Regions from separate parts of the Kitasatospora sp. NPDC057542 genome, predicted to be linked through region 1. Evidence: riboswitches for the same ligand, from Rfam matches in the RefSeq annotation. Region 1 holds a riboswitch; each other region holds the start of a gene.
What was found. Region 1 has a riboswitch for thiamine pyrophosphate ahead of thiC (phosphomethylpyrimidine synthase ThiC). Riboswitches for the same ligand answer to the same signal wherever they lie in the genome.
Positions count from the first base shown of each region.

Region 2: it holds a riboswitch for thiamine pyrophosphate, as region 1 does, so the genes downstream of both, thiO (glycine oxidase ThiO) here and thiC (phosphomethylpyrimidine synthase ThiC) in region 1, are expected to answer to the same signal.
Region 3: it holds a riboswitch for thiamine pyrophosphate, as region 1 does, so the genes downstream of both, ACFU7Y_RS10745 (cytosine permease) here and thiC (phosphomethylpyrimidine synthase ThiC) in region 1, are expected to answer to the same signal.

Region 1 covers NZ_JBHVFE010000197.1:4,293-7,558, forward strand. The annotation lists gene ACFU7Y_RS23710 (cupin domain-containing protein) at 28-345, shown strand; gene tenA (thiaminase II) at 371-1,042, shown strand; gene ACFU7Y_RS23720 (DUF5326 family protein) at 1,311-1,511, shown strand; TPP riboswitch at 1,675-1,809, shown strand; gene thiC (phosphomethylpyrimidine synthase ThiC) at 1,804-3,266, shown strand, end outside.
Region 2 covers NZ_JBHVFE010000123.1:8,899-12,164, reverse strand. The annotation lists gene thiS (sulfur carrier protein ThiS) at 1-129, opposite strand, end outside; gene thiO (glycine oxidase ThiO) at 126-1,301, opposite strand; TPP riboswitch at 1,305-1,417, opposite strand; gene ACFU7Y_RS17770 (NAD(P)/FAD-dependent oxidoreductase) at 1,569-2,774, shown strand; gene ACFU7Y_RS17765 (Rv2175c family DNA-binding protein) at 2,817-3,182, shown strand; gene thiE (thiamine phosphate synthase) at 3,182-3,266, shown strand, end outside.
Region 3 covers NZ_JBHVFE010000059.1:20,187-23,452, reverse strand. The annotation lists gene ACFU7Y_RS10750 (glycerophosphodiester phosphodiesterase family protein) at 1-190, opposite strand, end outside; gene ACFU7Y_RS10745 (cytosine permease) at 279-1,667, opposite strand; TPP riboswitch at 1,660-1,804, opposite strand; gene ACFU7Y_RS10740 (S1C family serine protease) at 2,023-3,266, shown strand, end outside.

The DNA.
Region 1 (3,266 bases):
GGCCCGAGGACGAGGGAGGACGGCGCGGTGAAGCTCTTCCGGCTGGACGAACTGGACGCCGAACGGGCGGCCAACGACGGTGCGTACCTGCGGTTCCTGCGCGAACCGCGGATGTCCGCCGGGCTGTACGCGCTCGCCCCCGGCGACACCGACACCCAGACCGCGCACGACCAGGACGAGATCTACCAGGTGATCAGCGGCCGGGCCGAGCTGACCGTCGGCGCCGAGACCGCGACGGTCGGGCGGGGCACCGTGGTGTACGTGCCGGCCGGTACCCCGCACCGCTTCCACCACATCACCGAGGAGCTGCGGGTGCTGGTGGTGTTCTCCCCACCGGAGGACTGAGCACCCCGGCGGCTAGGGTCGCGTCATGAGCACCAAGACGCTGACCGAAGAACTCTGGGCGGCCATCGAGCCGGTGTACGCCGAGATCCTCGCCCATCCCTTCCTGGCCGGGCTCACCGACGGCACCCTGCCGCGCGAGGCCTTCCGCCACTTCGTCGTCCAGGACTCGCACTACCTGCGCGACTACGCCCGCGCGCTCGCCGTCTGCGCGGCCAAGGCGCCCGGCGAGGAGGACGTCCGGGCCTTCGCCGACGACGCGGTCGGCGCGCTGGCCGCCGAGCAGGGCATGCACGCCGAGTTCCTGACCGCCTTCGGCGGCAGCGCCGAGGAGGCCGCCGCCGAGCCGGTGCTGCCCACCACCCGGGCCTACACCAGCTACCTGCTGGCCACCGTCTACGGCGGCTCCTTCGCCGAGGCGGTCGGCGCGGTGCTGCCCTGCTACTGGATCTACGCCCGGGTCGGCGAGGCGCTGCTCGCCCAGGGCTCGCCCGACCCGCTGTACGCCAAGTGGATCGCCACCTACGGCGACGAGGCCTTCCAGTCGGTGGTCCGCCGGGTGCTGGCGCTCACCGACCGGCTCGGCGAGGAGCTGTCCGCGGCCGAACGCCGCAAGGTGGTCGAACACTTCGTGACCACCTCGCGCTACGAGTGGATGTTCTGGGACGCCGCCTGGCGCGGTGAGCGCTGGCCGGTCTGAGCCGTGCGGGCGCGCCTGCCCGTCCCCCGGCAGGGCCCGGACGACGGGCGGGCGGTGGCGGGTCGGCCCGTGACGCAGGAGCCGGCCGGGTCGGCGGCGTCGACGTCTCGGGGGTCACCCGGGGGGTCGGAGTCGGGGTGATCTCGGGGTTCTCTCCGGGCCGTTGGGCCTCGTTCCGGCACTCACGCCACCGTACGATCGAAGTACCGAAAGCAAGCGGGATGCGGCACCGGACGGCGGCCGACCCGAGGGGAGAAGAGGAACCGACATGGCTGAGCTCTGGAAGTCGCTGCCCTCCTGGGTGCGCAACATCGTCATCCCGGTGCTGGTCCTGGTGCTGGCCTGGAACATCGTCGCGTTCGTGTTCGGCGTCGTCGGCGCACTGCTCTCGATCGTGATCAAGCTGCTGGTGGTGGTCGGCATCGCGGCCGCCGTGGTGGTCCTGGTGAAGAAGGCCGCCAAGAGCTGACCGGTCACCCCGTAACGCCGCCCTGAGGCCCGGCCCCCCGCGAGGGGGGAGCCGGGCCTCGGGCGTTCCCCGAGGGGTGCCGGTCGGCCGGGCGGGCCGTGACGTGCTCTGGACCTGCGGCGATCCGCTCGCTACGGTGTTGGGCGTCGTGTGCAGGCAACACCGCCTGCGACGCGGGAGCTCGGAGCACCGGGCTGAGAGGACGCTGACCGGGACGTCGACGGACGGACCGACGGCTGCGTCGACCGCAGGAACCTGACCGGATAATGCCGGCGTAGGGAGTAGAGGTCAGATGACCACGTTCGAAGCACAGCCGCAGTCTGCCCAGGGCGCCCCCAGCAGCGAGCGCACCGGCTACCCGGCCCCGGCCTGGCGCAAGGCCTACCGCGAGGGATCGCGCCCCGACCTGCGCGTTCCGTACCGCGAGGTGCAGCTCACCAACGGAACGTCCGTCCCGCTGTACGACACCTCCGGCCCGTACACCGACCCGTCCTACGAGCCCGACGTGCGGCGCGGCCTGCCCGCGCTGCGGGACGCCTGGATCCGCCGGCGCGGCGACGTCGAGGAGTACGACGGCCGCGAGCCGCGTCCCGAGGACGACGGGATCAAGCACACCTCGCCGCGCGGCGGGAACCTGCGCAACCTGGACGCCGTCTTCCCCGGCCGCCCGCGTCGCCCGCTGCGCGGTCGCGCCGGTGCCGCCGTCACCCAACTCGCCTACGCCAAGCGGGGCGTGGTGACGCCGGAGATGGAGTTCGTGGCGCTGCGCGAGGGCCTCGCGCCCGAGTTCGTGCGCGCCGAGGTGGCCCGCGGCCGGGCCGTCATCCCGGTCAACGTGAACCACCCGGAGGTGGAACCGGCCGTCATCGGCACCAACTTCCTGGTGAAGATCAACGCCAACATCGGCAACTCGGCCGTCACCTCCTCGATCGAGGAGGAGGTGGAGAAGATGACCTGGGCCACCCGCTGGGGCGCCGACACCGTCATGGACCTCTCCACCGGCCGCAACATCCACACCACCCGCGAGTGGATCCTGCGCAACTCCCCGGTGCCGATCGGCACCGTGCCGCTCTACCAGGCCCTGGAGAAGGTGGACGGCAAGGCCGAGGAGCTGAGCTGGGAGGTCTACCGGGACACGATCATCGAGCAGTGCGAGCAGGGCGTCGACTACATGACCGTCCACGCCGGCGTGCTGCTGCGCTACGTCCCGCTCACCGCCCGCCGCAAGACCGGCATCGTCTCGCGCGGCGGCTCGATCATGGCGGCCTGGTGCCTGGCCCACCACCGGGAGAACTTCCTCTACACCAACTTCGAGGAGCTCTGCGACATCCTGGCCTCCTACGACGTCACCTTCTCGCTCGGTGACGGCCTGCGCCCGGGCTCGATCGCGGACGCCAACGACGAGGCGCAGTTCGCCGAGCTGAAGACCCTCGGCGAGCTCGGCCGGATCGCCCGCGAGCGGGACGTCCAGGTGATGATCGAGGGCCCGGGCCACGTCCCGATGAACAAGATCAGGGAGAACATGGATCTCCAGAAGGAGATCTGCGACGAGGCGCCGTTCTACACCCTCGGCCCGCTGACCACGGACGTCGCCCCCGGCTACGACCACATCACCTCGGGCATCGGCGCCGCGATGATCGCCTGGTGGGGCACCGCGATGCTCTGCTACGTGACCCCCAAGGAGCACCTGGGCCTGCCCAACCGGGACGACGTCAAGACCGGCGTGATCACCTACAAGATCGCCGCCCACGCCGC
Region 2 (3,266 bases), on a different contig from region 1:
CGCGGCGGCGACTCCGGTGTTGGCGGCGCTGACGGAGGCCACCACCTCGGCGAGGGTGGTCGTGGCGGGCACCCGGCGGGGCTCGCCGTTGACGGTCAGGGCGATCTCGTTCAGGGCGGTCTCGGTCATGCGGAGGCCTTCGTCGTGGAGCGGTCGGGGGAGAAGCGCAGGGGTGTGAACGGCCGTGCCGGCTCGGGGACTTCGCCGGTGGCCAGGTACTCGGCGACCAGGTCGGCGGTCACCGGGGTGAGCAGCACGCCGTTGCGGTAGTGGCCGGTGGCGGCGACCAGCCCGGGCACCGAGGTCGGGCCCAGCAGCGGGGCGTTGTCCGGCGAGCCGGGGCGCAGCCCGGCCGAGGTCTCCAGCAGCGGGAGTTCGGTGATCCCCGGGACCAACTCGTGGGCATCGCGCAGGAGTTCGTACACCCCGCCGGCGGTGACGGTGGTGTCGTAGCCCTGTTCCTCGGTGGTCGCGCCGACCACCAGTTCGCCGTTCTCGCGCGGCACCAGGTACAGGTGCCGGCCGCGGACGACGGCGCGGACGTTGCGGGAGAGGAACGGCCGGTAGGCGTCCGGGATCCGGAGGCGCAGCACCTGCCCCTTCACCGGGCGGATCGCGGGCAGCGCCCCCTCGGGCAGGCCGGGCAACCGGTGGCTGTGCGGGCCGGCCGCGAGGAGGACCTGCTCGGCGGTCACGGTCTCCTGGGTGCTCAGCCGGGCGCCGGTCGCGCGGCCGTTCTCGACCAGCAGCTCGACGGCCTCGGCCGGACGGATCGAGACCCCGGCGCGTTCGCAGGCGAGGAGCAGGGCCTTGAGCAGCCGGCGGCCGTCCACCTGGTGGTCCTCGGCCACGTGCAGGCCGCCGCGCACGCCGGGGGCGAGCATCGGCTCCAGCCTGCGGGCCTCCCGGCCGGTCAGCCAGGTCGAGTCCAGGCCGAGCCGCCGGTGGAAGGCGTGCAGTTCGCGCAGTTCCTCGCGGTCGTCGGAGTCCAGCGCCACGGCGACGGTGCCGCACCGGCGGTAGCCGGTGTCCAGACCGCCGCTCGCCTCGGTGAGCTCGGCGGCGAAGGCCGCGTACCGCTCGTTCGAGGCCATGCCGAGGCGCAGCAGCGGCTCCTCGCCGTACTGGAGCTCGGTGACCGGGGCGAGCATTCCGGCCGCGACCCGGGCCGCGCCGCCGCCGGGGGAGGGGTCGACCACGATCACGTTCCGCAGCCCGCGCTGGGCGGCGCGCCAGGCGACGGCGAGGCCGATGATGCCCCCGCCGATCACCAGCACGTCGGCGCGGGCGCCTGATGGCAAGCGTGACAAGGCTGCTCTTCTCCCTTCGCCGGTATGACCCGGATCAGGTTCGGACGGTCGCAGGCCGTGTCAGCCCGCCTCTCAGCCCGGTACGCCGGGCTCCCGTGTGGTGCCCCCACCTTAACGCCGGGGGGCGGCCCGGCCGAAGGCCCGTACGCGGGGTGGACCAGGGAGGAGACCACCCGCGCCCGCCTCCGCGCTCCGCACGGCCGGAGGGCCGGCGCGAAGGGCGGACGGCCCGCAGCTGCCGGCCGGCCGCTGAGTACAGTGACGGGCGTGGCAGAGCTGAGCGGAACGGATCAGGTGGTCGTCGTCGGAGCCGGGCTGGCCGGGGCGCAGGCCGCCCTCAAGCTGCGGCAGGGAGGCTGGCAGGGGCGGATCGCGCTGGTCGGCGAGGAGCCGCACGCGCCGTACGACCGGCCGCCGCTCTCCAAGGACGTGCTGCTCGGCAAGGCCGACTCCACCGCCCTGGACATCGACTACGGGCAGCTCGGCATCGAGCTGTTCACCGGCCGCCGGGCCACCGGCCTCACCCCCGGCGTGCTGCACACCGACGGCGGCGACCTCGCGTACGGCTCGCTGGTGGTCGCCACCGGCGCCGTCCCGCGTGCCCTGCCCGGCGCCGAGCGGGCGCACCTGCTGCACACCCTGGACGACGCCCTGGCGCTGCGCGCGCTGCTGCGCCCCGGGCTGCGGCTGGTGCTGGTCGGCGCGGGCTGGATCGGTGCCGAGGTGTCCGGTGCGGCCCGCGCGGCGGGCTGCGAGGTGACCGTGGTCGAGGCCGGCCCGGCACCGCTGCCCGGCGCGCTGCCGACGGAGATCGGTTCGGCGATGGCCGCCTGGTACACCGAGGCCGGGGTCGACCTGCGCTGCGGGGTCGGTGTGGCCGCCGTCGAGCCCGGCGCGGTGCTGCTGGCGGACGGCTCGCACCTGCCCGCCGACGAGGTCGTGGTCGGTATCGGGGCGCGTCCCGCGACCGGCTGGCTGGCCGGCTCCGGGATCGAGCTGGACGCGGCCGGTGCCGTCGTGGTGGACGGGCGGCTGCGCACCTCGGTGCCCGGTGTCTTCGCAGCCGGCGACTGCGTCAGCTACCCCTCGACCCGGTCCGGCGCCCGGCTGGCCGTCCAGCACTGGGACCACGCCCTGCAGTCCGGCGAGGCGGTGGCCGCCGCCGTCCTGGGCGCGGACGCGCCGGCCTACGACCCGGTGCCGTACTTCTGGTCCGAGCAGTTCGGGCGGATGGTCCAGTACGCCGGCTGGCACGCCGAGGGCGACGAGCTGCTCTGGCGCGGGGGCCCGCAGGACGCCGACTGGTCGGTGCTCTGGCTGCGGGACGGCGTGCCGAGCGCGCTGCTGACCGTGGACCGGCCGCGCGACCTCACCCAGGGGCGGAGGCTGATCGAGCGCGGCACCGCGCTGGACCCGGCCCGCGCGGCCGACCCGGCGGTGCCGCTGAAGGCGGCCGCGGCGTAGGGCCGTGTGCGCGGTGGGCCGTCGAGGTGGCAGTCTGGTGCCGTGAGTGAGATCGATGCCAAGACTGAAGCCCTGGTCCCCGAGTGGCTGTACCTGCCCGACATCTCCGAGCGGTGGGGTGTGCTGGTCACCGAGGTCCGCAACATGGTCAAGAAGGGTGACCTGATCGCGGTCCGCCGCGGCCCCAACAAGTCCTTGCAGGTCCCGGCCGCCTTCATCGACGAGACCGGCCCGGTGAAGCACCTGGTCGGCCTGCTGACCGTGCTGCGGGACAGCGGCCTCTCCGACGACGAGATCATCGAGTGGATGTTCACGGAGGACGAGTCGCTGCCCGGCACCCCGGTGCAGGCGCTGTGGGAGAACCGGGCGACCGAGGTCAAGCGCCGCGCCCAGGCCATGGCGCTGTGATGACGGACCTGCGCGCCAGGCTCGCCGACGCCCGGCTGTACCTGTGCACCGACGCCCGCCGCGAGCAGGGCGACCTCGCCGAGT
Region 3 (3,266 bases), on a different contig from region 1:
GCACGCAGACCAGCGCGCCGTCGGCGGTCACCCGGACGTCGCACTCCAGCGCGTCCGCGCCCTCGTCGAGCGCGCGCCGGTAGGCCGCGAGGGTGTGCTCGGGCAGGGCGTGGGAGGAACCGCGGTGGGCGATCACCTGGACGGAGGGCACGGTGCGCGCCGTCGTCGAGGACAGGTCTGGGCTGGTCACAGGGCCAACGATAGGCGGCGGAAGTGAAGCGCGGACAAAGACGGCCCCAACCCGTGGGGCCGTCTGCGCCTGCGCTTCCCCGGTTTCCTCAGCGGCTGCCGGCGCGGCGGCTGAGCGGGGTGAGCGCCCAGGTGGCCAGGGCGGGCACCAGGAAGGCGAACAACGAGGCGGAGGTCCACTCCTGCGGGGTGAAGTGCAGCGCTTCCTGGGCGGAGGTCCAGAAGTCCGTCCACCAGTCGGCCACCTTGGTCGGCGCGATGAACTGGTAGACCGCGAAGCCCAGTGCCCACGGCAGCAGCATCAGCCAGCGGGACGGCGCGTCGGCGGAGAGGTTCCAGCCGCGCCGGCCGGCGCCGAGGAAGTAGTCCACCGCGAGCACCGCCAGCAGCGGGACGAACACCGAGCCGATGAGGCCGAGGAAGCCGTAGTAGGTGTCGGTGAACTCGTCGATCTGCAGCGCCAGCACGGTGGTCAGCGCGCCGATCGCGCCGGAGAGCACCCGGCGGTCCACCTTCGGCAGCAGGTTCTGCACCGACATCGCGGTCGAGTACACGTTGGCGAAGGACTGGTCGGTCTCGCGCAGCACCAGCACCAGCAGGAACAGCCAGCCGGCCCAGACCCCGAGGAAGGAGTCGAAGATCCGGTTCGGGTCGCCGTCCGACTGCAGCAGCGCCATCAGGCCGAGCACGTAGCACCAGACCTGGGCGATCGTGTAGCCGGAGAAGCTGCCCCAGAACGCCGAGCGCGGGGTGCGCGAGTGCCGGGTGTAGTCGGCGGCCAGCGGGACGAAGGAGACCGACACCGCGATCATCGCGTCGGTGGCGCCCAGGAAGCCGTGCCAGTTGCCCGCGCCCGGGTCCGGCACGCCCTGGCGGCCCAGCTGGACGGTGAAGTACACCATCGCCACCGCGACCGCCCCGGCCACGAAGCGGCGCAGCACCGCGATCGAGCCCAGCGGCCAGATGGTCAGCGCGGTGGTCAGCGCGCCGGCGAGCAGGACGAACAGCCAGCGGTAGCCGGTGGTGTGCGCGACGGTCTGCGCGCCCGCCGAGATGGTCAGCAGCTCGAACACGCCCCAGCCGATGCACTGCACGATGTTCAGCACCGTCGGCAGGTAGGACAGCCGGGTGCCGAACAGCCCGCGCAGGTTCGCCATCGCGGGGGCGCCGGTGCGGGCGCCGATCAGTGCGGCCACGCCGAGCATCGCGGTGCCGACCGCCGTACCGATCACGATCGCGGTCACCGCGGCGGCCAGCGACAGCTCACTGCCGGGGGCGCCGAGCACGGTGGCGGCGGTGGAGAAGCCGATCAGGCTGACGCCCAGGTTCATCCAGAGCGCGAAGTGGTCCCGGAAGCGCAGCGTGCGCGGCGGCTCGGTGTCCAGGACCAGGGGGGCCTCGGGGCGCTCCAGGACGGCGGTCGCACTCGAAGAGGTGGCGTTCGCGCCCGAAGAAGAGGATGGCGAAGCAGGCGGCATGGCCGATACTCCCTACGCCGGCATTACCCGGACAGGTTCCGGCGGTCAGCGCCCCCTCGAACGTCCGCCACTCGTGTGGCGTACGGTCGACATGCGCACTCTCAGCCTGGTGGGTCCAAGCTCCCGCGTGTCAGTTTGGAGCGACAGGCTAACCGGCACGGGGGCGAACGCCCAAGGCCGAGGGAGTCGCGGTCCATCGCGGGACGTCCGGCGGGGGAGGGGAGCCTCGGCCGCCGGTACCGGCGTCGGTGCCGGCTAAGGATTCTTATGAGTTCTTCAGAGGGGTCCTTACGGCAATCGAATCGACAGTGCGAAAAACTATGGTCCTTGGTTCTGCCAGCTATGGAGGTCGTCCGTGAGCACCGAGCGCGAGGTTGGGCCCACCGGGCCGCAGGGGGAGCAGCCCGCCGGCCGGGGAGCGGCCGAGTCCGCTTCCGAGGGCCCCGCTCAGGGCGGGCACCAGCCGACCATGGCCTTCCGGCGGGTGCCCGAGCCGGAGGCGGGTGCCGGCGAGGCCGGTGCCGTCGAGTCCGGGCAGGGCCCGGTCGACGCGCCTTCGGCCGAGGGCGGGCACAAGCCGACCGTCGCCTTCACCAAGGTGCCCGCACCGGAGGCACCCGCCGCGCCCGTGGCACCTGCCGCGCCCGTGGCGCCCGCCGTCGAGGAGCCTGCCGTCGACCCGGCCACCGGCTACATCGACGCGCCGCCGCCCGTCCTGCCGCCCGCCCCGCAGGCCCCGGCCGCCCCGGCCCTGCCGCCGGCCGGCAACCCGTACGCCACCCCGACCCACGGCGTCCCCACCGCCGGCGCGCACGAGGGGTACGGCGCCGCTCCGGCCGTTCCGGCCGCCCCCGCCGCGCACGGCCACCACCCCTTCGGGGCCGGCCAGCCGCTCGGTGGCTGGGGCCCCACCCACGACTCCACCTCCGGCGGCGCGGGCCACCCCGGCGGCCCGGCGGGCCCGCTCGGCTACCCGGCGGACCACCCCGGCGGTCCGGCCGGCCCGCTCGGCTACCCGGCGGACCACCCCGGCGGTCCGGCCGGCCCCGGCGCTCGCAAGAAGCGCGGCGGCCTGGTCGCCCTGATCGCGGCCGTCGCGCTGGTCGCCGGTGTGGCCGGCGGCACGCTCGGCGTGACCGTCGCCAACCGCGCCGACGACAGCAACTCCCCGAACGACCACCGCAGCACCACCGTCCAGGCCAGCGACACCCAGAAGAACGAGCCCGCCCCCGGCTCGATCGCCGCCATCGCGCAGAAGGCGCTGCCCAGCGTCGTCACCATCAAGGCGCAGGGCAACGGCGAGTCGGGCACCGGCACCGGCTTCGTCTTCGACACCGAGGGCCACATCCTCACCAACAACCACGTGGTGGCGCCGACCCTCAACGGCGGCAAACTGACCGTCAAGTTCGCCGACGGCACCTCGTACAGCGCCTCGGTGCTGGGCCACGCCGAGGGTTACGACGTCGCCGTGGTCAAGATCGACAACCCGCCCAAGAGCAAGCTGGCCCCGCTGCCGCTGGCCGACTCCGACAAGGTCAACGTCGGCGACGCCACCGTCGCGATCGGCGCGCCGTACGGCCTGGAGTCCACCGTCACCAG